Regions from separate parts of the Nocardia sp. CDC160 genome, predicted to be linked through region 2. Evidence: riboswitches for the same ligand, from Rfam matches in the RefSeq annotation. Region 2 holds a riboswitch; each other region holds the start of a gene.
What was found. A riboswitch is a leader RNA that binds a small molecule or an ion and turns the genes downstream of it on or off. The one in region 2 is predicted to bind cobalamin.
Positions count from the first base shown of each region.

Region 1: linked by a shared signal. The riboswitch ahead of VMT40_RS02355 (HoxN/HupN/NixA family nickel/cobalt transporter) and the one ahead of VMT40_RS17910 (CbtB domain-containing protein) in region 2 are both predicted to bind cobalamin.
Region 3: linked by a shared signal. The riboswitch ahead of metE (5-methyltetrahydropteroyltriglutamate--homocysteine S-methyltransferase) and the one ahead of VMT40_RS17910 (CbtB domain-containing protein) in region 2 are both predicted to bind cobalamin.
Region 4: linked by a shared signal. The riboswitch ahead of VMT40_RS35765 (FecCD family ABC transporter permease) and the one ahead of VMT40_RS17910 (CbtB domain-containing protein) in region 2 are both predicted to bind cobalamin.

Region 1 covers NZ_JAYKYT010000001.1:559,427-564,987, forward strand. The annotation lists gene VMT40_RS02340 (BTAD domain-containing putative transcriptional regulator) at 1-214, shown strand, start outside; gene VMT40_RS02345 (ABC transporter permease) at 198-980, opposite strand; gene VMT40_RS02350 (ATP-binding cassette domain-containing protein) at 977-1,921, opposite strand; cobalamin riboswitch at 2,050-2,242, shown strand; gene VMT40_RS02355 (HoxN/HupN/NixA family nickel/cobalt transporter) at 2,274-3,377, shown strand; gene VMT40_RS02360 (class I SAM-dependent methyltransferase) at 3,320-4,159, opposite strand; gene VMT40_RS02365 (hypothetical protein) at 4,177-4,794, opposite strand; gene VMT40_RS02370 (dienelactone hydrolase family protein) at 4,953-5,561, shown strand, end outside.
Region 2 covers NZ_JAYKYT010000003.1:699,092-704,652, forward strand. The annotation lists gene VMT40_RS17885 (acyltransferase family protein) at 1-8, opposite strand, end outside; gene VMT40_RS17890 (hypothetical protein) at 5-193, opposite strand; gene VMT40_RS17895 (SGNH/GDSL hydrolase family protein) at 190-1,122, opposite strand; gene VMT40_RS17900 (SGNH/GDSL hydrolase family protein) at 1,187-2,098, opposite strand; gene VMT40_RS17905 (hypothetical protein) at 2,116-2,499, opposite strand; cobalamin riboswitch at 2,973-3,111, shown strand; gene VMT40_RS17910 (CbtB domain-containing protein) at 3,196-3,363, shown strand; gene VMT40_RS17915 (CbtA family protein) at 3,385-4,227, shown strand; gene VMT40_RS17920 (histidine phosphatase family protein) at 4,224-4,796, shown strand; gene VMT40_RS17925 (helix-turn-helix domain-containing protein) at 5,235-5,561, shown strand, end outside.
Region 3 covers NZ_JAYKYT010000002.1:728,885-734,445, reverse strand. The annotation lists gene VMT40_RS10815 (short-chain fatty acyl-CoA regulator family protein) at 1-160, opposite strand, end outside; gene VMT40_RS10810 (DUF445 domain-containing protein) at 378-1,616, opposite strand; gene VMT40_RS10805 (helix-turn-helix domain-containing protein) at 1,703-2,602, shown strand; cobalamin riboswitch at 2,739-2,940, shown strand; gene metE (5-methyltetrahydropteroyltriglutamate--homocysteine S-methyltransferase) at 3,079-5,340, shown strand; gene VMT40_RS10795 (AraC family transcriptional regulator) at 5,396-5,561, opposite strand, start outside.
Region 4 covers NZ_JAYKYT010000009.1:8,728-14,288, forward strand. The annotation lists gene VMT40_RS35740 (hypothetical protein) at 1-136, opposite strand, end outside; gene VMT40_RS35745 (DUF2567 domain-containing protein) at 220-939, opposite strand; gene bsaP (biotin synthase auxiliary protein BsaP) at 939-1,154, opposite strand; gene bioB (biotin synthase BioB) at 1,277-2,314, opposite strand; gene VMT40_RS35760 (TetR/AcrR family transcriptional regulator C-terminal domain-containing protein) at 2,426-3,010, shown strand; cobalamin riboswitch at 3,012-3,148, shown strand; gene VMT40_RS35765 (FecCD family ABC transporter permease) at 3,183-4,214, shown strand; gene VMT40_RS35770 (ABC transporter substrate-binding protein) at 4,227-5,261, shown strand; gene VMT40_RS35775 (lipase family alpha/beta hydrolase) at 5,265-5,561, opposite strand, start outside.

The DNA.
Region 1 (5,561 bases), on a different contig from region 2:
TCTCGCGCTGCGCAACGACGAGTTCGAGCAGGCCGCGCGGCTGCTCGCGGCCAGCGCACGGGTGCGCGGCGTGCCCGATCGTTCCCTGCCGGATACGGCGCGCATCGAGGAGGCGACACGAGATCGCCTCGGTGAAGCGGGCTTCACCGAGGCGATGAGGGAAGGGGCGGAATCGGATTGGAGCAATCTGGTCTCGATCACGCTCGCTTGTTGAACGTGGCCCGCGACCACACGTATCCGACAATGGCGAACCCGGCGCACCAGGCCAGCGCGGCGGCGGTGTAGCCGCCCGACGGGTGTCCGGTGAGAAACCCGCGCAGGGATTCGATGATCGGGGTGAAGGGCTGGTACTGCGCGAACTGCTTGACACCCGCGCCCATCTTGTCGGCGGGCACGATCGCGCTGCTCAGGAAGGGCAGCATGATCAGCGGCACCACGGACATGCCCGCGGATTCCGGGGTCTTGGCCGCCATGCCCAGCGCCACGACCAGCCAGGAGGCTGCGAACGAGGTCGCGAGCACGATGCCGATCGCACCGAGCCATTCACCGGCGCTCGCCGGGGACCGGAAGCCCAGGGCGAAGGCCACACCGAGCACGGCCGCCAGGGCGATCACATTGGTGAGGATGGTGGCCGCCACGTGGCCGGTCAGCACCGCGCCCCGCGACACGTCCATGACCTTGAACCGGTTGATGACGCCCTTGGCCATGTCCGAGCTCACCGAGACCGCGGTGCCGGAGAGCCCGTAATTGATGGCCAGCAGCAGCATGCCGGGAGTCGCGTAGTCGATGTAGTGCCCGCCGACATTGAAGGCGCTGCCGAAAACGTAGACGAAGATCAGCAGCATCATCACCGGCATGAGCGCGGCATTGAAGACCGTGACCGGGTTGCGGACGATGTGTTTGAAGTTGCGGCGCAGCATGATCGACGAATCGCCGATCGCGGCGGCCAGGGGGCTGGGGGTGATGGTCGCGGTGCTCATTGTGCTTCGGCCTCCGTGGTGGCGTGCCCGGTCAGGGCGAGGAAAACGTCATCGAGATCAGGGGTATGGATGGAGACCTCATCGGCCTCGAGGGAGTGGTCGGCGAGCCGATCCAGCAGCGCGCGCAGGGGTTTCGTGCCGCCATTGCCCGGCACCTGCAGGGTCAGTGCGTCGTGGTCGGGGGTGGCGACGGGCAGCACCCGCAGCGCCGCTTCGAAAGTCGCGCGGTCGCCGAACCGGAGCTGGATGTAGCTGCCGGGCACCTGCCGCTTGAGGTCGTCGGGGGTGCCCTGGGCGACGATGCGTCCGCCGTCGAGCACCGCGATCTGGTCGGCGAGCTGGTCCGCCTCCTCGAGGTACTGGGTGGTGAGGAAGATGGTCACGCCGTCGGCGACCAGTTCTCGCACTATGTCCCACAGGGCGCGGCGGCTGCGCGGATCCAGGCCGGTGGTCGGCTCGTCCAGGAAGACGATTTGCGGCCGGGTGACCAGGGTCATCGCCAGGTCCAGCTTGCGGCGCATACCGCCGGAGTAGGTGGAGGCCTGCTTGCGCGCCGACTCGGTCAGTGCGAAGCGCTCCAGCAGCGAATCGACCACCTGCTTGCGGTCATTGCCGCGCAGCCGGTGCAGATCGGCCATCAGCTGGAGGTTCTCCTCGCCGGTGAGCAGATCGTCGACGGCCGCGAACTGACCGGTGACCCCGATCGACGCGCGGACCGCCTTGGTCTGCGTGGCGATGTCGTAGCCCGCGACCCGCGCCGTCCCGCCGTCGGCAGTGAGCAGCGTGGTCAGGACATTGACCGTGGTGGTCTTGCCCGCGCCGTTGGGACCGAGCAGCGAGAAGATGGTGCCCGCACCGATGGTCAGATCGATGCCGTCGAGGATCGTCTTGTCCCCGTATGCCTTGCGCAACCCGGAGGCCGCGATTGCTGTGCTGTTCATGGCGACAACATTCGCCGGGCCGCCTGATACGGACCTGACACCGACCTGACATGCCCGCTGATACCCGATTTTCCCTGCTCAGACCTGTCTTTTGCGGGCCGGGCTTGCCGCCGTGCTCACCTGCCGCCTAGCGTGAGGGCCGCCGTGGTGCTCGGGAAACCGGTGGGAAACCGGTGCGGCCCTCGCCACTGTGATCGGTTAGTCGGTGCGTCGTCCGGTCCGCTCGCGCGGGCCGGGGTCACGGAATCTCGGTTCCGGAAGACCAGACACGCCGGTGTTCGACCCGTCAGCCAGGAGACCGGCCACGGCACCAACGAACCCCGTCCACGAGGTGCTGGAGAGGCCGCCCTAGATGTCCCTGCCCGAAAACCCGGTCCCGAGAACGCTTCCCGCCCTGCGTTGGGAGCGCCGCGACTGGCTCCGCACCGGCGGACTGCTCGCCGTCATCGCCGTGATGCACATAGTGGCGTTCGGCATTCTGTTCGCGCTGGTGCTGCCCCAGCACTACACCGTCGGCACCCAGGTGTTCGGGGTCGGGCTGGGTGTCACCGCCTACACCCTGGGCATGCGGCACGCCTTCGACGCCGACCACATCGCCGCCATCGACAACACCACCCGCAAGCTCATGGCCGACGGCAAACGCCCGGTGTCCGTGGGCTTCTGGTTCGCGCTCGGCCATTCCACCGTGGTGGTGCTGCTGGCCGCCGGGATCGCGGCCGGGGCCCGGGTGGCCACCACGCTGGTCGACGACGACTCCAGTGCGCGAAAGGATCTGGGCCTGGTCGCCACGCTCAGTTCCGGCACCTTCCTGTATCTGATCGCCGCGCTGAATCTGGTGGCACTGGCCGGAATCTGGCGGGTGTTCAAGGCCATGCGGGCCGGACAGTTCGACGAGCACGAGCTCGAACGGCACCTGGACAATCGCGGTTTCATCAATCGGATCCTGGGACGGTTGACCCGCTCCATCACGCGACCCGGGCAGATGTATCCGATCGGCCTGCTGTTCGGCATCGGCTTCGACACCGCCACCGAGGTGACGCTCATGGTGATGGCCGGGTCCGGCGCGGCCGCGGGCCTGCCCTGGTACGCCATCGTCTGCCTGCCGCTGCTGTTCGCCTCGGGCATGAGCCTGTTCGACACCCTCGACGGCACCTTCATGAATTTCGCCTACCACTGGGCGTTCTCGAACCCGGTGCGCAAGGTGTACTACAACCTGACCATCACCGGGCTCTCCATCGCGGTGGCCTTCCTGATCGGCACCATCGAATTGGTCGGCATCGTCCACGACAAGCTCGATCTCACCGATCCGATCACCGCCTGGATCGCCGGAATCGACCTGAACAATGTGGGATTCGTGATCGTCGGCCTGTTCGTGGCGGTGTGGGCGATCGCGCTGGCCTACTGGCGGCTGGCGAAGGTCGAGTCGCGCTGGTCCTTGACGGCCGAAAGGCCGTAGAGCACAGGGATGATCGGGGCGGTCTCGGGCAGCCGCCACCAGCCGTTGTCGGTGCGGACCATACCCGGCCAGCGCGGCCACGGGAGCGTCTCGGTCTCGGTGAGGCCGGTGATGCGCAGGCCCGCGGCCAGCAGGGCATTGATCACCTCGCCCAGGCCGTGCCGCCATTCGTAGGCGGTGGTGTCGGTGGTGAGGTCCGGGCCGTCGGTGTAGGTGTGGACGCTGTCGCGGCGCTGGGCACCCCGGCCTTCGAGGTAATCGTCGTGCAGCACAAGGCGATTCGGGTCCTCGCCCGGCGCCGGGGTGGGGCCGAGGGCGTGCAGCAGTGGATGGAATTCGACCAGGTAGAACAGCCCGCCGGGCCGCAGGAGATCGGCGATCACGCGGGCCCAGCGGTCCAGGTCCGGCAGGTAGCAGAGCGCGCCCTTGCCGGTGTAGACGATGTCGAAGCCCCTGCCGGTCAAGGACTCTCGCGCGTCGTAGACGTCCGCGCACACGTATTCGACGGTGTCCCCGGCCAATTCGCGGGCATGCCGCACCGACTCCGGCGAGAAGTCGAGACCGACCGTACGGGCCCCGCGCCGCGCGAATTCGATTGTCTCCGTGCCGAGATGGCATTGCAGGTGCAGCACATCGCGATCGCGCACCTCGCCGAGGGCATCCCATTCGAACGGCGCGAACCAATAGCCCGAATCATGGTCCCGATAGAAACTGCTGGCGGCGTGAATGCCCGCGCGGGCATCCCAATTGCGACGGTTCACCGACAGGGGATCGATGCTCACGCCGCCATGCTAGGTCGTCAGAACAGGGACTGGGCGTCGGCCGCGATGAAGAAGCCGTGACCGTCCACCGAGCAGCGCACCCCACTCTGCATGGATTCGCAGATCACCCCGCGCACACCGATGGTCTGACCGTATTCGAGGACCTTGCCGCCACCCTCGTGATTGCCCGGCGCGGTCGAGCCGTCGGTGGGCGGGCCGACGTAGACACCCTGGTTGAGGCAGACGAATTCGGCGGTCCCCTCCCGCACCTGCGCGGCCACCTCGTGGGCGGGGTTGTTGGCACACGACAGCCCGGCCGGAATCACGGTGGCGTTCTTCAGCTGACAGCCCACGGTGTGGATATTGTCCACGTAGATGCCACATTTGATGTTCTTGCTGGGCGACTGGAAGTAGTAGTGACCCTGCGACTCGAAGTCACGGGCGTCCACATTCACGTCGTCGCGGTTCGGGAGGGTCGGCGTCGACTTGGCGGCCGTGGTTCCCGGCGCGGAGCCCGGGGCCGAGGTCGCCACCGGTCCGGACGGGGTCGCCTGGACGGTGGACGCGGGCGCACCGGAGGTACCGGTGTCGGGGTCACAACCGGCCAGCGCTCCGACCATCAGGAGGGCGGCGGCCGCGGTGAGGAGCTTCTTCATGATCACTTCGCTTTCGGTCGTCGAACATGGTCGGTGGCGCGCCTGGCAGATCATTGGCAATTCATTTCCCCCACAGAAACATTCGTTCGAATCGCGATTGTCGTTAGTTGCACTAATAGCCCCAGATTCGAGGGGCTTGACGGTCTAGGCTGTCTGCCATGACGCCGCTGCAGCGCTATATCGCAGAGGAAATCGCCACCGACCACGCCGAAGGCCTGCTCAGCCGCCGGGAGGCACTGCGACGGCTGGGACTGCTCGGCATGGGCACACCCGCCGCGGTGGCCCTGCTCGCCGCGTGCGCGGAATCCTCGAAGCCATCCTCCCCCACCACCCCCGCCACGGGCACGACCGCGTCCGGCGCGCCCGCCGCGCCGCCGGGCACCGCGACGGCCGTCAAGCCGACCGCCATCACCCTGCCCGGCCCCGAGGGCCGCACCCTGCAGGCGGCCTGGGCGGAGGCCGCGCAGCCCAAGGGCGGCGTGCTGGTGATCCACGAGAACAAGGGCCTCACCGACCACATCCGTTCCGTGACAGGCCGTTTCGCGGGCGTCGGCTATTCGGCGCTGGCGGTGGATCTGCTCTCCGAGGAAGGCGGCACCGCCTCCTTCACCGACGAGGCCGCCGCCACCGCGGCGCTGAGCAAGATCCCGCAGGATCGCTTCGTCGCCGATCTGCGCGCCGGGCTGACCGAGCTCGGTAGGCGAGTTCCGGGAAAGAAGCTGGGCGCCACCGGTTTCTGCTTCGGCGGCGGCCTGACCTGGTTGCTG
Region 2 (5,561 bases):
TCGGTCATCGTGCGTACCTCTCGTACAGTGCGGTGGCAATCGCGGCATCGCCCCTACAAAGCCGGGCGAATTCGGCGGCGCGTGTCGGTCCCGGGGTGGGATTCGTGGGGAAGCGCTGGGCGGCAATGAATCCCGGTGGCCGCGTGACGACGGGTGCCGTCTCCTTGCCCGTGGCGGGCATGACCTCGGTCATCGTGCGTACCTCTCGTACAGTGCGGTGGCGATTACGGCGTCGCCCTGGGGGGACGGGTGGAAGGGGAGGCCGTCGAAGTTGACCAGGGGGTCGAAGACGCCGTTGATCCACGGTTGGGGGGTGCAGAGGCCGTGGCCGGTGGTGAGGGCTCGGGAGTCGAGGTAGTCCAGGTTCATGGTTGCGGCGGCCTCGCGTTCGGCCTGGTCCATGCGGTTGAAGTACTCGACCACGGTGCGGCCGTTGGGCTGGGGGACGGGCACGCCCACGACGTCGAAGCAGATGGAGTCCTGGTCGGGGCGGAACAGCTCCGGATAGCCGACGATGACTATGCGCGCATTGGGCGCGTAGTAGCGGATGTAGGTCACGACCTTGCTGATGCGCGCGGCGTATTCGGTTCCGGTGATAGTGCGCGGGTCGACCATGCGGCCGTCGGCCACCGCCTCGGGACCACAGCCTCCGGCAAGGTTGTAGAAGCACGCCTCGGTGGAGCTCCATGGGGACCGGTCGGCCCCGCCCCAGTGGTCGTTGAAGCCGAATTGGATTGTCACCAACTTGGTTCCGGGCCCGAACGCGCCCGCCTTGGCGGCATTGGCAGCCTGCACGGTCAGGGTGTAGCCGTCCCCGCCCTCGATGGTCGCGCCGGGGCAGGATTGATTCCACACCTGATCGCCCGACACCCCCATGCGGGCGCTGAGCTGCACCGGCCAGGCGGTGTCGCCGTGGTCGCACTTCTTCTCGTTGGAGAACGGGGCCCACCCGTTTGCCGTGTACGAATCACCCAGAATGACAAGCGGTTTGCCGCTGGCCGCCGGATCGGTGGCGGCCAGCGGAGTATCGGCGTGCGCGCCCGCGGTCCCCGTCATGGCCGCTGCGATGGCCATGATGGCGGCGCACAGGGAGGCCGATGCGCCTGGGAGACGGAACTTCATGTCGAACCCTCGAATCGCAAATTGAACTATGAGTTTTCAGTTTTGCGCGGAGTGTGGGATGGGCTCAGCGTCCGTAGCGGTCGTAGATCGCGTGCGCGATCACGCTGTCGCCCTGTGTCGATGGATGGAAGGGCAGGCCGTCGACGCCGGTGCGGGGGTCGGCGATCCCGTTCAGCCACGGCTGCGACGAGCAGAGGCCGTGACCGGCGGTGAGGGCTCGAGCGTCGAGGAACTCGATACCCAGCAGCTGGGCGGCCTCCCGCTGCGCCGCGTCGATCCGGTCGAGGTATTCGACCACCGCGCGTCCACGCGGATTGATGAACGGCGCGACCCCGAGAATGCTGAGGCAGACCGTGCTACTGCCCGGCACGAAAAGCTCCGGGTACCCGACGAATACGATGCGCGCGTTGGGTGCGTAGTACTTGATGTAGGTGACGGCATTGCTCATGCGCTTGGCCATCGCCGCACCGGAGACCCCGGTGTAATCAGGTATCCGGTGCTGTTCGATCGCCTCGGGATCACAGCCCAGGACGAGGTTGAAAACACAGGACTGCAAGGAATTCCACAGGGTCTGATCCGACGCGCCCCACTTGTCGTTCATCCCGAACTGGATGGTCACCAGCTTGGTGTCCGGCCCGAACGCGCCCTCCTTGTCCGCCCGCTGCGCCTGCTGGGCCAGCGTCCACCCGGGCCCGCTGTCGATCGACGCGCCCGGACACGACGGGTCGTCGACCCGATCGGTCCCGTACACGCCCATCAGCTGGCTCAGCTGCACCGGCCAGGCCGTGCGCCCGTGCAGATTGCAGTCGTCGCGGCCGGTGAAGTGGTCCCACTCGTTCGCGGAGAACGAATCACCCAGCACCACAAGGTCTTTACCCGCGGGAGCCGGATCGGCACCCGCGCCGCCCGCCGCGGTCAGCGATGCCGCGAGCGCTACGACGGTGGCGCACACCCACCGCCCGCCATTGCCCAACACCTACTCGTCCAGTTCGCTCAGTACCCGGCGCGCGGCTCGAATCCCGGAGCGTCCAGGGTCGGGGGCGCGGGCTTCTCGGCCTGCTGGGTCTGCGGCGCGGGCTTGGGGGCGGGCTGCGGGGCCTGCGCCGGTTCCGGCGCGACCGGTTGCGGCGCTGCGGGTTCGGTGGCGGCGGGCTGGGGCGCGGGCGCTTCGGTGGTCGGAGCCGGGGCCGCGGTCGTGGTCGGGGCGGGCGCGGAGCTCACGGCCTGCGAGGTCGCGACGGTGCTGCTGGTCCCGCCCTGGGACCCGTCCGATGCTTTGTCACTGCCGCATCCGGTAGCCCCCGCGAGCACCAATGCCCCGCCGATCACAGCCGCCGCGGCGCGCGCAGCGAAAACCCCCGGTGTAGCAGACTTCATGTGTACCTCTAATCCCAGAACTGAAGTGTCAGATGTTCACTTCAGCGGGGAGTGTATTCAACCCATCCGGCCCGCCCACCCCGATTCGGAAAACTGCCCCAAATCTCCAGGGCAGACGGGCGAATAACAGCTGGTCAGAGCCGCTTCCGGACGATAGAACAGGTTTCAACCAAAGATCGATCCGGACCCATTCCGGTCCATCGACAGCTCGGCGCGAGCCCCACGAGCCACGAGCGCGAGCGCCCTCACCGAGAGGCACGGGACCCCCGCGGACGACAGGGTGCCAGCCCCAGCTAGCGCGGCAGGGAGAAGCTCCCACAGGCAGCGGGTCCGAGCCACAGGCGAAGCGAGCGAGCCGCCGCGGGCAACAGGTCCGTGTCGCGGGGCAACAGGTCCGTGCCCCCTCGGGCGATGAGAGCGAGCTCCGGCGGGCGATGGGAGCGGAGCTGTGGGTTCCATAGTGTGGGCGGGTGTTTGACCTGTTCGTTCGGGGTCTCGTATCGTCATCTGATCGGCGATTCGTGGAATCCGGTGGAAATCCGGGACGGTCGCGCCACTGTGAGCACTCCGCGCGGGTGTGAGTCAGACCCCGGCCGCCGAGGTAAATATCGGCCGAGGGGCGCGTAACCCCCTCCCACCCTAGGAGTTCCCGTGGCGACGTCCTACGCTCCCCGTTCCGGCCTCGGTGCCGTCTCCATTTCCATCCCCACCCCGGTGTGGTTGATCGGCACCACACTCTTGGCGCTGCTGGCGATCTACTTCATCGGTATCGACCAGGGCGCGGTGTCGATCTTCGGCAACGACATGCACGTGCACGAATTCGTCCACGACGGACGGCACTTCCTCGGTTTCCCCTGCCACTAGCCAAGGGATCGAGTCACCACAATGGAAAAGCGGATCATCGGCCGAGGCGTCCTGCTGGGCGCGCTCGGTGGATTGCTGGCGTTCGTCTTCGCACGGATCATGGCCGAGCCCATCATCAACCGGGCCATCGACTACGAGTCTGGGCGCGACGACGCGCAGATGGCTTTGGACAAGGCCGCCGGAAAACCCATGGGCGACATGGGTCCGGACCTCTTCACCCGCTCCCAGCAGCAGAACTTCGGTCTGCCCTTCGGCATGATCGTGTTCGGTGCCGCGATGGGCGCGCTCTTCGCGGTCGTCTACTTCCTGGCGTTGCGCCGGGTCGGGAAGATCACCGCACGGAATCTGGCGCTGCTCGTGTCGGGCGGCATGTTCCTGACCCTGTACGCGGTGCCGTTCCTGAAGTACCCGGCCAACCCGCCCTCCATCGGGCATCCGGAGACCATCAAGGAACGCACCGGACTGTTCGTGGCCATGATCGTGATCAGCGCCGCCGTCCTGCTGGCCGCCATCTGGGTGGGGCGCAAACTGGCCGCGCGCCTGGGCAATTGGACTGCGACCATCGCCGGGGCGGCCTCGTTCACCGTAGTCATGGCGATCGTCATGCTGATCCTGCCCTCGCTGGGGCACCTGTCGGCCAATAAGGAATACGGCGACTTCGCCACCGAGACGCCACAGCCGCTGAAGGATCCCTCGGGCACCATCGTCTACCCGGGCTTCCCGGCCGACGACCTGTACCACTTCCGGTTGTACTCCTTTGCCGCCCAACTGATCCTGTGGGTCGTCATCGGTGTCGGCTTCGCCTGGCTGGCCCCGCGCTTGCTCGGCGAGCGTGCCGACCGGACCACTCCCGCGGCGGCATGAGCGCGGTCACCCGGCTCACGCTGATCACGCACGCGATCACCGACGCGGTACAGGCCGCCCGCTTCCCCGCCGACGAACCGCTCAACCCATTGGGTGAGCGGTCCGCGGCGAAGGCGGGCGGCCTGCCCGGCCTGGAACCCGGCCAGGTCCTGTGCGCACCGGAGCTCCGCACTGCGCAGACCGCGAAGGCATTGGGCCTCACCGGAACCCCGGAACCCGCACTGCGCGACCTGGATTGCGGCACGTGGTCGGGCAAGTCCATGGATGAGCTGGCCCCGGAGCAGCTGATGGGCTGGCTCACCGACCCCGCACACCGCTCCCACGGCGGCGAGTCCCTCACCGACCTCCTCACCCGCGTACGTACGTGGCTCGACACCGTGGCCGGAACCGGCGACCGCATCATCGCCATCACCCACCCCGGCGTGGTCCGCGCGGCAGTCCTTTGCACCCTGAACTCCCCCGCAGAGTCCTTCTGGCGCATAGACATCCCGCCGCTGACCGCCACCACCCTGCACCACCGCTCCCCCGCCTGGACGCTCCGCACCACGGCCCACCCCCTCGCACCTTGACCCTCACCCCCGCTCGGTCCACAGATTCCACCCCGAGGACGCGGCCCGCCGCTTCGCCAACAATTCCAAATACGGCACCAACCCCGCGAAATACCGCCGCGCCTCACACTCCTTCCCACACTCCCGATGGGAATCCAACCCCCGCTTGGCAACTTCCAAATTCTGGACCGGATAGTCTGGAACCTCATGTGAAATAGGCTGTCCCACAGTTCATCTCCATTGACTCGTCGCGAACCGAAACGAAAAGGCCGAATGCCGCTGGCCTGCCACGAGTACACTCTGGATAAGCGGATGGCGGAACCTTGAAATGCCCGAATCCGCTTGCGGGATGGGGTTATTCCATTACAGAGGCCCCCGTGGCGAAGTCCACCGCGGTGGGGTCTTCCATATTTCGGAGCGTCCGATAGTGAGGCTAACGAGATGACAAGCGGATCGACCATGGGGCGCAGGGCATTAGGCCGGGAATTGCGGCGACTGCGCGAGGCGAAGAATATGCGACAGTCCGAGGGTGGGCGCGTGATCGGGGTGTCGCCGCAAACCATCGGGCGCATGGAGGACGGGCTGCCGACGAAGGTGTCGGACTTGTACATCAACGCCCTGTGCGACGCGTACGACGCCACAACCGACGAGCGCCAGGTACTGCTCGACTTGGCGCTCGAGGTACGAACGACGCAAAAGCAGGGCGGCGGATGGTGGCGCGCCTACGCCGACGACGTCCGCGAAGGCTTCGATTACTACCTCGGCCTCGAGGAGGCCGCGCGCCAG
Region 3 (5,561 bases), on a different contig from region 2:
TCAGTTTCAGCAGCACGGGAATCGTGAGCGGTCGCTGATCACGCTCGAGTTGGTTGAGGTAGCTGGGGGACAGGTCCAGGGATTTGGCCAAGGCCGCCTGGGTCATCCGCCGTTCCTCGCGCAACCGCCGTAGTCGGGCCCCCGCATACATCTTGCGCACGTGCAGGATGGTACCGATTCGGCTTCGCAAACATCGCAATTTGAGGAGACTCGCCGCAACTTCACGGACCCTGCGTGGCACTTCATCGGAACGACAGTGCTGCGTAGCATGCGAATTCAGTGCTACCGGCGGTTTTGCGCGCGAGTCCCCATCGTACGACCCCACCGACGCCACCGCGGTGGAACGAGGTTCGGAATGTGGGCCGAAATCCGCGGGCTCACCCCAAAATCAGGTGAACCTGGAGTTCGCCGACCAGAAACCCGAGCACCGCGCCAATGGCGACCAGCTTCCACTCGTCCTGTTTGAACGCCGGGCGCAGCAGACCCTCGTATTCGTCGTCGGACAGTTGCTTGGTCTTCTCGATCACCAGGTTTCGGACATCGAGTGCCTCGATGGCGTGCTGGTCGAAGCCGGAGTGCGCGGCGGCCTTCACGTGATCGAGCACGAAGGTGACGGCGTCGCGTTCGATGGCGGTGAGGCTCTCGCCCGCGACCATGAGCACGAGCGGCCGGGCTGGGCCGGTCTGGAGTTCCAGGAACTCACCGACGTGATGGCTCAGGATCGAGGCCAACCGGTCGGCACGTTCGCCATGGAGGACGGCCTCGAGAATGCGTGCGGGGGTGAGGATCTCGGTGGCGATGAGGTCGCCGTAGTCGGTGCAGACCTGCTCGCGGCGCTTGTGGAAGAGGCCGTGCCAGGTGAACGGTCCGATACCGACCGGGCGGATCGGCCGGAAGATCATTTGCAGCGCCAGCCAGTCCGTCACCAAACCGGTGAAACCGCCGAAAGCGGGCATGAGCCAAGGGGAATGGGTGAGCGCCCAGGTCAGCATCTGGACGACGCCGAGCACCGTGCCGAAAATCAGACCGGACCGCACGATGAAGCGCAGCTCATTGCGCCCCACCCGGCGCACCATCTCCACCAGCAGCGACTTGTCGTCCACCAGCGCGCTGATGGCCATGCCGCGCAGGTCCATCACCTGATCGAGATTGGTGCGCAGGTCGTAGACGATGTCCTCGATGAGCTGCGGCAGATCCCGTTGCGCCCGTTCGATAATGGCGCGCTGCGCGGCCTCGGGCATGTTCACCCAGAGCCGCGGCTGATGCTTCAGCATCATGGCGCGCACCATGTGATCGACTCCGGCATCGAGGGGTTCGCGCAGGCGCGTGGTCAATTCGGCGATATCGATGCGGGCGATGATGTCCTGCGGATCGATGAGCTTGCCGAACATGAGATCCACCGCGATGGTCGCCATGCGCGGCGCGGAGCGGGGGATAACGCCCTGCCAGCCCAACCACGGTGGGATGCCCTTGAATTCGAGCGGGTACATGAGCATCCGCACCGCGACGATCTTGGTGATCCAGCCGATGAGTGCGGCGACGACGGGAATGGAACAGTAGAGCAGCCAGTGGTCGGCGAAATCCGCGATCACGACCGGTTCGGCCCCTGTATCCACATGGTTGCCACGGCCTACTCCTCGGTGCGATTATCCGTATCCAGCGATACGGTTATTCGTATCGCGGCTCAGGCTAGGAGACGCGCGTGCCCGCTGGCAAGACCCAGAGCTCTCCGCCCACGCACCGGGTCATTTCCATCATCGAACTGCTGGTCGCCGCACCCGGCCCGCTGACCTCGGCCGAGATCGCCGACGGCCTGGAGCTGAACCGCTCCACCGCGGGCTCGATCCTGGCCGCGCTCGCCGACCGCGGCTGGGTGCGCAGACTGCCCGACCTCAGTTACGAGCTGGGCCCGGCACTCGCCGCGCTGGGTCGCCGTGCCACCGGTGCGAACGACGAGCGCGCGTGGCTGGACCGGGAATTGGAGCGCCTGGCCGATCGCGTCGACTGCGGCGCGGCCCTCACCACCATCACCCTCGACCACCTCGAATTCCTGGCCGTCACCCGCGACCGCTACACCGTCGGCATCGAGGCCGGCGCCCGCATCCCCCTGCTGGCCCCCGCGGGCGCGGCCATCATCGCCCACTGGGGCACTGCCCGCCAAGAGGATTGGCTGCGCACCCGCGGCCCCGAGCGCCGCGCGGAATACCGCGCGGTCCTGTCCACCCTCCGGGCTACCGGACACTGCGTCTGGAAACTCGAATCCGACAGCATCCCCAATGTCCGCGTCCTCTCCGAGGTCGCCGACCACCTCGCCGACCATCCCGCGAGCAAGGAACTCCGCGGCCGCGTCCTCGCCCAACTCGCCGCGATCGGCGGCAGCGCCTACGACCAACGCACCCTCGACCGCGACATCCCGCTCGCGGTGAGTTACATCGGCGCACCGGTTTTCGACAGCGGCGGCCACGCGGTCATGGAGTTACAGATCGGCCCCTTGCGCGACGACGTCACCCGCGCCGAGCGCCGCCATTACCTCTCCGAACTGTCCACCGCCTCCCGCCGCATCAGCGCCGCCCTCGATTCTCTCCCCACCCGCCTCCCCTGATCGCCGAGTGACACACCCGGGAGGGGTTTTGCCCGAATTCGCCTCCCGGGTGTGCCACTCGGCGGTTATGGGGAGGGGGATATGCTGGCGGATGCAGTCGGTTCGCCGAGGCAGGGCGGGGTTGGTATCTCGTCGTGCGGTTGGCGTCGAAATCGGTTCTCTCGTAAGGGGGATCGGTGAGAGGGAACCCGGTGGGAATCCGGGACTGTCCCGCAGCGGTATGCAGGAACGAACGCCGTCATGAGCACTGGGCGAGTACGTCTGGGAAGCGATGGTCAGTAGGGGGCCGGGAGGCCGGGCCTGCGAGTCCGAATACCTGCCGAGTGTGTCGGGTACGCCGTATCCGGCGGTCGGCGCCTCGTGGATTGGGTGGACGGGCCGGTGGCTTCGGCGTGCCGTGGGGACACGGGGCCGGGGTCGGGGTTCGTGTGCGCTTGTGGCGGCGGCCAGTGGACTTGGAGCACTGGAGATGACCCGTGACCAAAAGGAATACGTTCAAGGCGACGGTTCTCGGCTTGCCCCGGATCGGGCCGAAGCGAGAGTTGAAGCAGGCCGTTGAGGCGTACTGGGCGCAGCGGATCGACGCCGATGCCCTGCATGCCGTCGGACGGGAACTGCGTGCGGCGCAACTGACCGCGGCGGCCACGGCGGGGCTTGATTCGGTGCCGGTGGGCACCTTCTCGTACTACGACCAAATGCTGGATGCCGCAGCGATGTTCGGGGCGCTGCCGTCTCGGGTAGTGGGGATCGATGATCCGCTGGATCGGTATTTCGCGGCCGCCCGGGGGACCTCGACCGTCGAACCGCTGGAGATGACCAAGTGGTTCGACACCAACTACCACTACCTGGTGCCGGAGTTGGGGCCGGACACCGAATTCGCCTTGCATCCGGAGAAATTGCTCGATGAGCTGGCCGAGGCGCAGGCGCTGGGCGTGGCTGCGCGGCCGGTCGTGATCGGGCCGCTGACCTTCCTGAAGCTGGCCAAGGACGCCGAGGGTGATCCGCTGCGGCGGTTGAGCGGATTGCTGCCGCTGTATCGGGAACTGTTGCGGCGCTTGGCCGAGGCTGGTGCGGCATGGGTGCAGATCGACGAGCCGGTGCTGGTGACCGACCTTTCCGATATGGAGCTCGGCCTGGTGCGAGAAGTGTACGAAGAGCTTTCGGCGATATCCGACCGTCCAGCGCTGCTCGTCGCCACCTACTTCGGACGTCCCGGCCCCGCGTTGCCGATTCTCGTGGACACCGGAATCGAAGGTGTGGCACTCGATTTCAGGTCCGGCACCACCGTCGAGGATGTGACCTCCGTGCCCAGCTTGGCCGGAAAGCTGGTCGTCGCCGGTGTGGTCGACGGCCGCAATGTCTGGCGCACCGACCCGGACCGTGCCCTCGCCACGCTCGGTACCCTGCTGGGATCCACCGGCGAACTGGCGGTCTCGACCTCCAGTTCGCTACTGCACGTGCCGTATTCGCTGGACGCCGAAACGGAGATCGACCCGAGCCTGCGATCCTGGCTGGCCTTCGGTGCCGAGAAGATCGCCGAGGTGCGTCTGCTCGCCACCGCTCTGCACGAGGGAACCGAGGCCGTGGCGGCCGGGTTGTCGACCGCCCGTGCGGCGATCGCGGCCCGCGCCACCGACACCCGTCTGCGCGACGACACCGTCCGCGCACGGTTGGACACGCTGAGCCCCAACGCGACTCGCCGCGCACCGGCCGCGGAACGCCGTGCGCTGCAGCACGACCGCCTCCCCCTGCCCCCGCTGCCGACCACCACCATCGGCTCCTACCCGCAAACCGCGGCCATCCGCCGCGACCGCGCCGCCTTCCGCAAGGGCACGCTCACCCCGGACCAGTACCGCGACCGCATGCGCGCGGAGATCGCCGAAGTCATTGCGCTGCAAGAGAAACTGGGCCTCGATGTGCTCGTCCACGGCGAGCCGGAACGCAATGACATGGTCCAGTACTTCGCCGAACAGCTGACCGGCTTCCTCACCACCGCCAATGGTTGGGTCCAGTCCTACGGCACCCGCTGCGTCCGCCCGCCGATTCTCTACGGCGACGTCACCCGGCCCGAGCCCATGACCGTCGACTGGATCACCTACGCCCAAAGCCTCACCGACAAGCCGGTCAAGGGCATGCTCACCGGTCCGGTCACCATTCTGGCCTGGTCCTTCGTCCGCGACGACCAGCCCCTCGACGTCACCGCCAATCAGGTGGCCCTGGCAATTCGGGACGAGACGCTCGATCTCCAGTCGGCGGGAATCCGCATTATCCAGGTGGACGAGCCCGCCCTGCGCGAACTCCTCCCCCTGCGCGCCGAGGCGAAGGCGGCCTACCTGGTCTGGGCGATCACGGCCTTCCGCCTCGCCACCTCCGGGGTCTCCGACGCCACCCAGATCCACACGCACCTCTGCTATTCCGAGTTCGGCGAGGTCATCGACGCGATCGCCGCGTTGGACGCCGACGTCACGTCCCTCGAAGCGGCCCGCTCCCACATGGAGGTTCTCGACGACCTCAATGCCGCGGGCTTCTCCCTGGGCGTCGGCCCCGGCGTTTACGACATCCACTCGCCTCGCGTCCCCACGGTTGACGAGATCACCGAATCCCTCTCCGAGGCGCTGAAAGCCGTTCCCGCGGATCGCCTCTGGGTGAATCCGGACTGCGGCCTCAAGACCCGGGGCCCCGCCGAGGTCGAGGCGTCCCTGCACAATATGGTCCAGGCCGCCGCAACCCTGCGCTGACCGAAAGGCCCGGCCCGGCAGTCGATCTCGGCTGCCGGGCCGGGCCCCACCGGCCCTAACCGCGCCCGAGGAGGTCTCGTCGCCAGCGGGCCGGTGGGGTGCCGTAGCGGGATTTGAAGGCGCGACTGAAGGCTGCCTCCGAGGTGTAGCCGACTCGCTCGGCGATGTGCGGGATGGTCAGGGCGGTGGCGCGCAGCAGATCGGTGGCCGAGTCCAGCCGG
Region 4 (5,561 bases), on a different contig from region 2:
TGCGCTTGTAGCGGCGGCCGTTCGGGATGGGTTGGGCGGCATTGGATCTGCGGAGTTCGTGGCGTTGCCGCCAGGCGGTCAGATCCGGGCGTTCCGCCGGGGCGGGCGCGCCGCGGTCGGCGGGTGCGGATGTCATGGGGTCCCCCAGGGTGAATCGGTTCGGTGAACTCGAACACGGTAGGGGGTACAACGCCGAAGCTCCAGCGAATATTGCCGTGCTCAGCGCGCGGAGTCGGATTCGGGGACCGCGCCGGGCGCTTCGAAGGGAACCACCGGATCGCGCGGGGTGAACTGGTTCCCGGCGGGCGAGCCGGGGTAGGGACCGTAGCTGATGGCCGAACCGTACTGCGGCGGGGCGATGATCGTCGGCTCGGGCCGCTGGCCGCCGAAGGGCAGGTATTCGCCGGTGCCGAGATCGTCGGAGGTGCTCAGCGCGGTCAGCAGGAGAACGACCACCGCGGCCGCGAGGGGCTGGGCGATGAGCGCGGCCCAACCCTCCACGGAGGGAGCGAATTCCACGATGGTATGGACGGCCGGATGCTTGGGCCGGGTGTGTAGTTGTTCGGCCACGGCCTCGCCCACCACCTTGGTGAGGAAGGCTCCGGCCAGGGAGCCGAGCAGGATGCCGCACAACAGAATCGGGCCGCGCACCCGACGCCAGCGCCAGACCGCGGCCGTGCCCACGACGCCCAATACGATCCCGATGAGCACGAAGATCGCCAGGGCGTCGAACCGGTGCATGCTCTCGCCGGTCAGGGCCGTCCCCCGGTCCGGCTCCACCACCAGCAGCTGCTCGGCGGGTGCGAGGAAGGCCCAGACCACCCCGGCCAGCGCGCTCACCGCGGCCAGCGCGGCGAACACCACCGCCGCCGCGCGCACTTCCCGCATCACGACATCGACGCGTAGTCCGCCCGGCTCGGCGGTGAGTGTGGTTGCCACTAGCGGCGTTCCAGGCTCGAGGACTCCAGCACGCCGTGCCGGGAGCACTTGGCCCACCAGCCGTCGGGGCTGACCTGCACGATCATCCGGCGACCGCACTGCTCACAGAAACGCGGCGGCTCCAAACCCAGTGCGGCCGCGGCCGGTACGGGATCTTCCAGACCCGGCACGATCCGCTTGCCCGTGAACGGGTTGTAGCGCTCCTCGATCTCCACGACCACCTCGAAAGATCCTTCGTGTCCGAAACTCGACCGTTTGGGGGACAGCGGGGGTTTGCGACCCCCACATCCCTACAGTAAGCGCGGGTCCGCCGCCGCGGCCCCGGACCCCCAGTTTTTCAGAGGGTTTCGTTGAGCGCCTTGATCGGCATCTTGAGCTCGCCCAGCAGATCCAGGTCCGCTTCGGCGGGACGGCCCAGGGTGGTCAGGTAGTTGCCGACGATGACCGCGTTGATGCCGCCGAGGATGCCCTGCTTGGCGCCCAGGTCGCCGAGGGTGATCTCGCGCCCGCCCGCGAAACGCAGGATGGTGCGCGGCAGCGCGAGACGGAAGGCGGCGACGGCGCGCAGGGCGTCGGCGGCCGGGAGCACCTCGAGGTCGCCGAACGGGGTGCCCGGGCGCGGGTTGAGGAAGTTCAGCGGCACCTCGTCGGGCTCGAGCAGGGCCAGGTCGGCGGCGAATTCGGCGCGCTGCTCCAGGCTTTCGCCCATGCCGAGGATGCCGCCGCAGCACACCTCCATGCCCGCCTCGCGGACCATGCGCAGGGTCTCCCAGCGCTCGTCGTAGGTGTGGGTGGTGACCACGTTCGGGAAGTACGAGCGGGCGGTCTCGAGATTGTGGTTGTAGCGGTGCACGCCCATGGCGGCCAGCTGATCGACCTGCTCCTGGTTGAGCATGCCCAGCGAGCAGGCGACCTGGATGTCGACCTCGTTGCGGATGGCCTCCACGCCCGCGGCGACCTGCGCCATGAGCCGCTCGTCGGGTCCGCGCACGGCGGCCACGATGCAGAATTCGGTCGCGCCGGTCTTGGCGGTCTGCTTGGCGGCCTCGACCAGGGACGGGATGTCGAGCCAGGCCGCGCGCACCGGCGACTGGAAAAGGCCGGACTGCGAACAGAAGTGGCAGTCCTCCGGGCAGCCGCCGGTCTTGAGCGAGATGATGCCCTCGACCTCGACCTCCGGGCCGCACCACTTCATGCGGACCTCGTGCGCCAGACCGAGCAGCTCCTCGAGCCGGTCGTCGCCGAGCCGCAGGACCTCGAGGGTCTGGTCCCGATCCAGGCCCACGCCGCGCTCGAGCACCTGCTCGCGGGCGATGGCGAGAATGTCATCGCCTGCAGTGCTACCGGCTTCGGTGGTGACGGCTGCCTGAGTCATATCCGCGCGAATCCCTTCGTCCGGCCGGTGTGGCCGAGCAACTTGAACGGTGTTCAGGGTAGGCTAGCAGTCCGGAACGTGAGCCGGAACACGAGAGGGTCGGGTTTTTCAGTGCAACTCCATCGCACGGACGTGGTCGACGGCGCGATCGCCATTCTCGACCAGTACGGATTGGCGGATCTCACCATGCGCCGCCTGGCCACCTCGCTGCACGTCCAGCCGGGCGCGCTGTACTGGCACTTCCCCAACAAACAGGCCCTGCTCGGCGCGGTCGCCGACCGCATTCTCGCGCCCATGGACGAGCCGGTCGCCGCGGACGAGTGGTCCAAGCAGATGACCGAATTGGCGCACCGGCTGCGCGAATGCCTGCTGGCCTACCGCGACGGGGCCGAATTGGTCTCGGCCACCTACGCGTCCCGGCTCACCACCAGCAAGGGCCGGGAACGCCTGGCCAGCGCGGCAATTCGCGCGGGCATGACGCGCGAGGAAGCCGACCTGGCCGCCTACACGCTGCTCTACTACGTCCTCGGCCAGACCGTCGACGAACAGTCGCGCATTCAAATGGACTCGGTAGGCGCTCTCGCCGAGGAACATTCACCGCTCTACGACACCACCGACGCGACCGCCCGCTTCGACTTCGGCCTGCAGTTGTTCGTCAGCGGCGTCCGCCACCTGCTGGGCAGCCGCATTCGCTGAGAAATAGTTCCGGACGGTAGAGTCCGTCCGGTCATCGTCGGTGGGTGCGGGAATCCGGTGCAATTCCGGAACGGTCGCGCCACTGTGAGCACGGGTCCGCCCGTGCGAGTCAGACCTCCCCCGCCGCGCAGCACTCTCGAGAGGCCGCGATTTGCCTGGAGGAGCTTCGTCGATGAGGCGTGCGCGCCCGTCGATAGCCCTGCCCGTCATGGGGATATTGCTGGTTGTCGCCATCGTGGTGGCGACCGGATTCGGGGCCGAGAACATTCCGCTCGGCGAGGTGGTCGGTGTACTCCGGAGCCGACTCGGTGGACAGCCTTCCGCGAATCTCGGGCTGGACACCATCGTGTGGCAATTGCGGGTGCCGCGAACGATTCTCGCGGCGGTCGTCGGGGCTGGGCTCGCGGTGGCGGGGGTGGCCATGCAGACGCTGGTGCGCAATGCGCTTGCCGATCCCTATCTACTGGGCGTCTCTTCAGGAGCGGGTGTCGGGGCGGCGGCCGTCATTACTTCGGGACTGTTCGCGGGTGCTGGACTGTGGGCGCTTTCGGCGGGCGCGTTGGCCGGTGCGCTGGCGGCGGCCGCGGCGGTCTTTCTGATCGCCATGGCCCAAGGTGGGCTCGACCCACTGCGTTTGGTGCTCACCGGCACCGTGCTGGGCTCCGCCTTCTCCGCCTTCAGCAGCTTTCTGATCTTCCGCAGCAGTGATCCGTCGGCGGCGCAGTCGGTGTTGTTCTGGCTGCTGGGCAGTTTGGCGGGCGCGGACTGGACCCGAATCCTGTTGCCCGCGTGTGTGGTCGCCGCCGCGTTGGTCGCACTGCTGCTGGCGGCGAATTCGCTCGACGCGCTGAACCTGGGTGCGGACACGGCCACCTCGATCGGAGTTTCCGTGCGGGAGCTGCGGATCGCGCTGTTCGTGCTGCTGGCGGTGTTGGTCGGGGTCCTGGTCGCGGTGTCGGGTGGGATCGGCTTCGTCGGCCTGGTGATCCCCCACGCCGCCCGCCTGCTGGTGGGTCCCCGCCATCGGGTGCTGCTCCCGGCCAGCGCCCTGTGTGGAGCGCTGTTCCTGGTGGTCGCCGACGCCGCCACCCGAATTCTGGTTCGCCCCACCGAAATCCCGGTGGGTGTCCTCACCGGCCTCATCGGAGCCCCCGCGTTCCTGCTCCTATTGGGCCGCCGCAGCTACCGGTTCGGTGCCGCATGACGAAAGGCAGTCGTGAAGAAGGTTTCGAAGCTCCCGGCACGTCCGGTCCTGGCGCTGGTCGCCGCCGCGGTGGCGCTGGCGGGGTGCGCGTCGCCGCACGCAGCCTCGGGGAACCTGTCAGTGCGCAATTGCGGTGTGGAGCAGAGGTTTCCGTCGCCCGCGCAACGGATGTTCGTCAATGACGGGAACCTGATCTCCATGGTGTTGGCGCTGGGAGCGCAAGACCGGACCGTGGCGGTGTCGAGCCTGAAGCGTGATGCGGACACGCTGCGCAAGCATTACGGGGATGCCGTGGACAAGCTGAATTCTGTTGCGCCGGATTACCCTTCGCGAGAGACGGTGCTGGCGCAACGGCCGGATGTCATGGTGGCGGGCTGGAACTACGGCTACTCGGAGTCCGCGAATCTGACCCCGGATTCGCTGCGAACCGCCGGGGTCGCCCCGTACATCCTGACCGAGAGCTGCCGCCGCCCCGACGGTGAACGCGGCGTGGTGGACCCGTGGACGGCCCTGCGCACGGATCTCACCGCGCTGGGCGCGATCACCGGCCGCACGGATCGGGCCACGGAGGTGACGAGCGATCTCGACCGCCGCCTCTCCGCCCTGCAATCCGCCCCTCGGCCCGAGCAGCCCCCCACCGTCTTCGTTTTCGACAGCGCCTCCGACACCGTCATGTCCAGCGGCGAATTCGGTGCTCCCCAAGCGATTCTGGAGGCGGCCGGGGCCCGTAATGCCCTCGCCGACGTCGCCGACACCTGGACCGCGGTGTCCTGGGAACGCATTGCCGCCGCCGACCCGGACGCCATCGTCTTCGTCGACTACCCGCCCCAGACCTTCCAGCAGAAGATCGATCTGCTGCGCGCCAAGCCCGGCATCCGCGATCTCCGCGCCGTCACCGAGGGCCGCTTCCTGAACCTGCCGTACGCCCTGTGGACCAGCGGGCCCTTGAACATCGATGCCGCCGAACAGGTCCGCGCCCAGCTGGAACGCTGGAATCTGGTGCCGCCCTCGGGAATTCGCCCCGTCACCGACGACACCGTGCGCTGATGGTCAGCGCCCGACCGAGACGGTGCCGATCTCGTCCTGCTGGACCTGCCGCACGAACGGCACGATCTGGTTGGCGATGACCGCGTTGTACTCCTGCGGCCGCTCGATCGGGTTGGCGTGCCCGGTGGTGTGCGTGGTCACCACCAGCAGCGTCCCGTCCACCCCGCCCACCTGGTCGATGAGCACCTTGTGCGAGTACTCGACATTCACGATCGGATCGTCGTACGGATTGTGCGGCCGAATGAACGCGATGGCCGGACGCGGTTTGCCCGCGGCGGGTTTGGACAACGCCCGCAGATC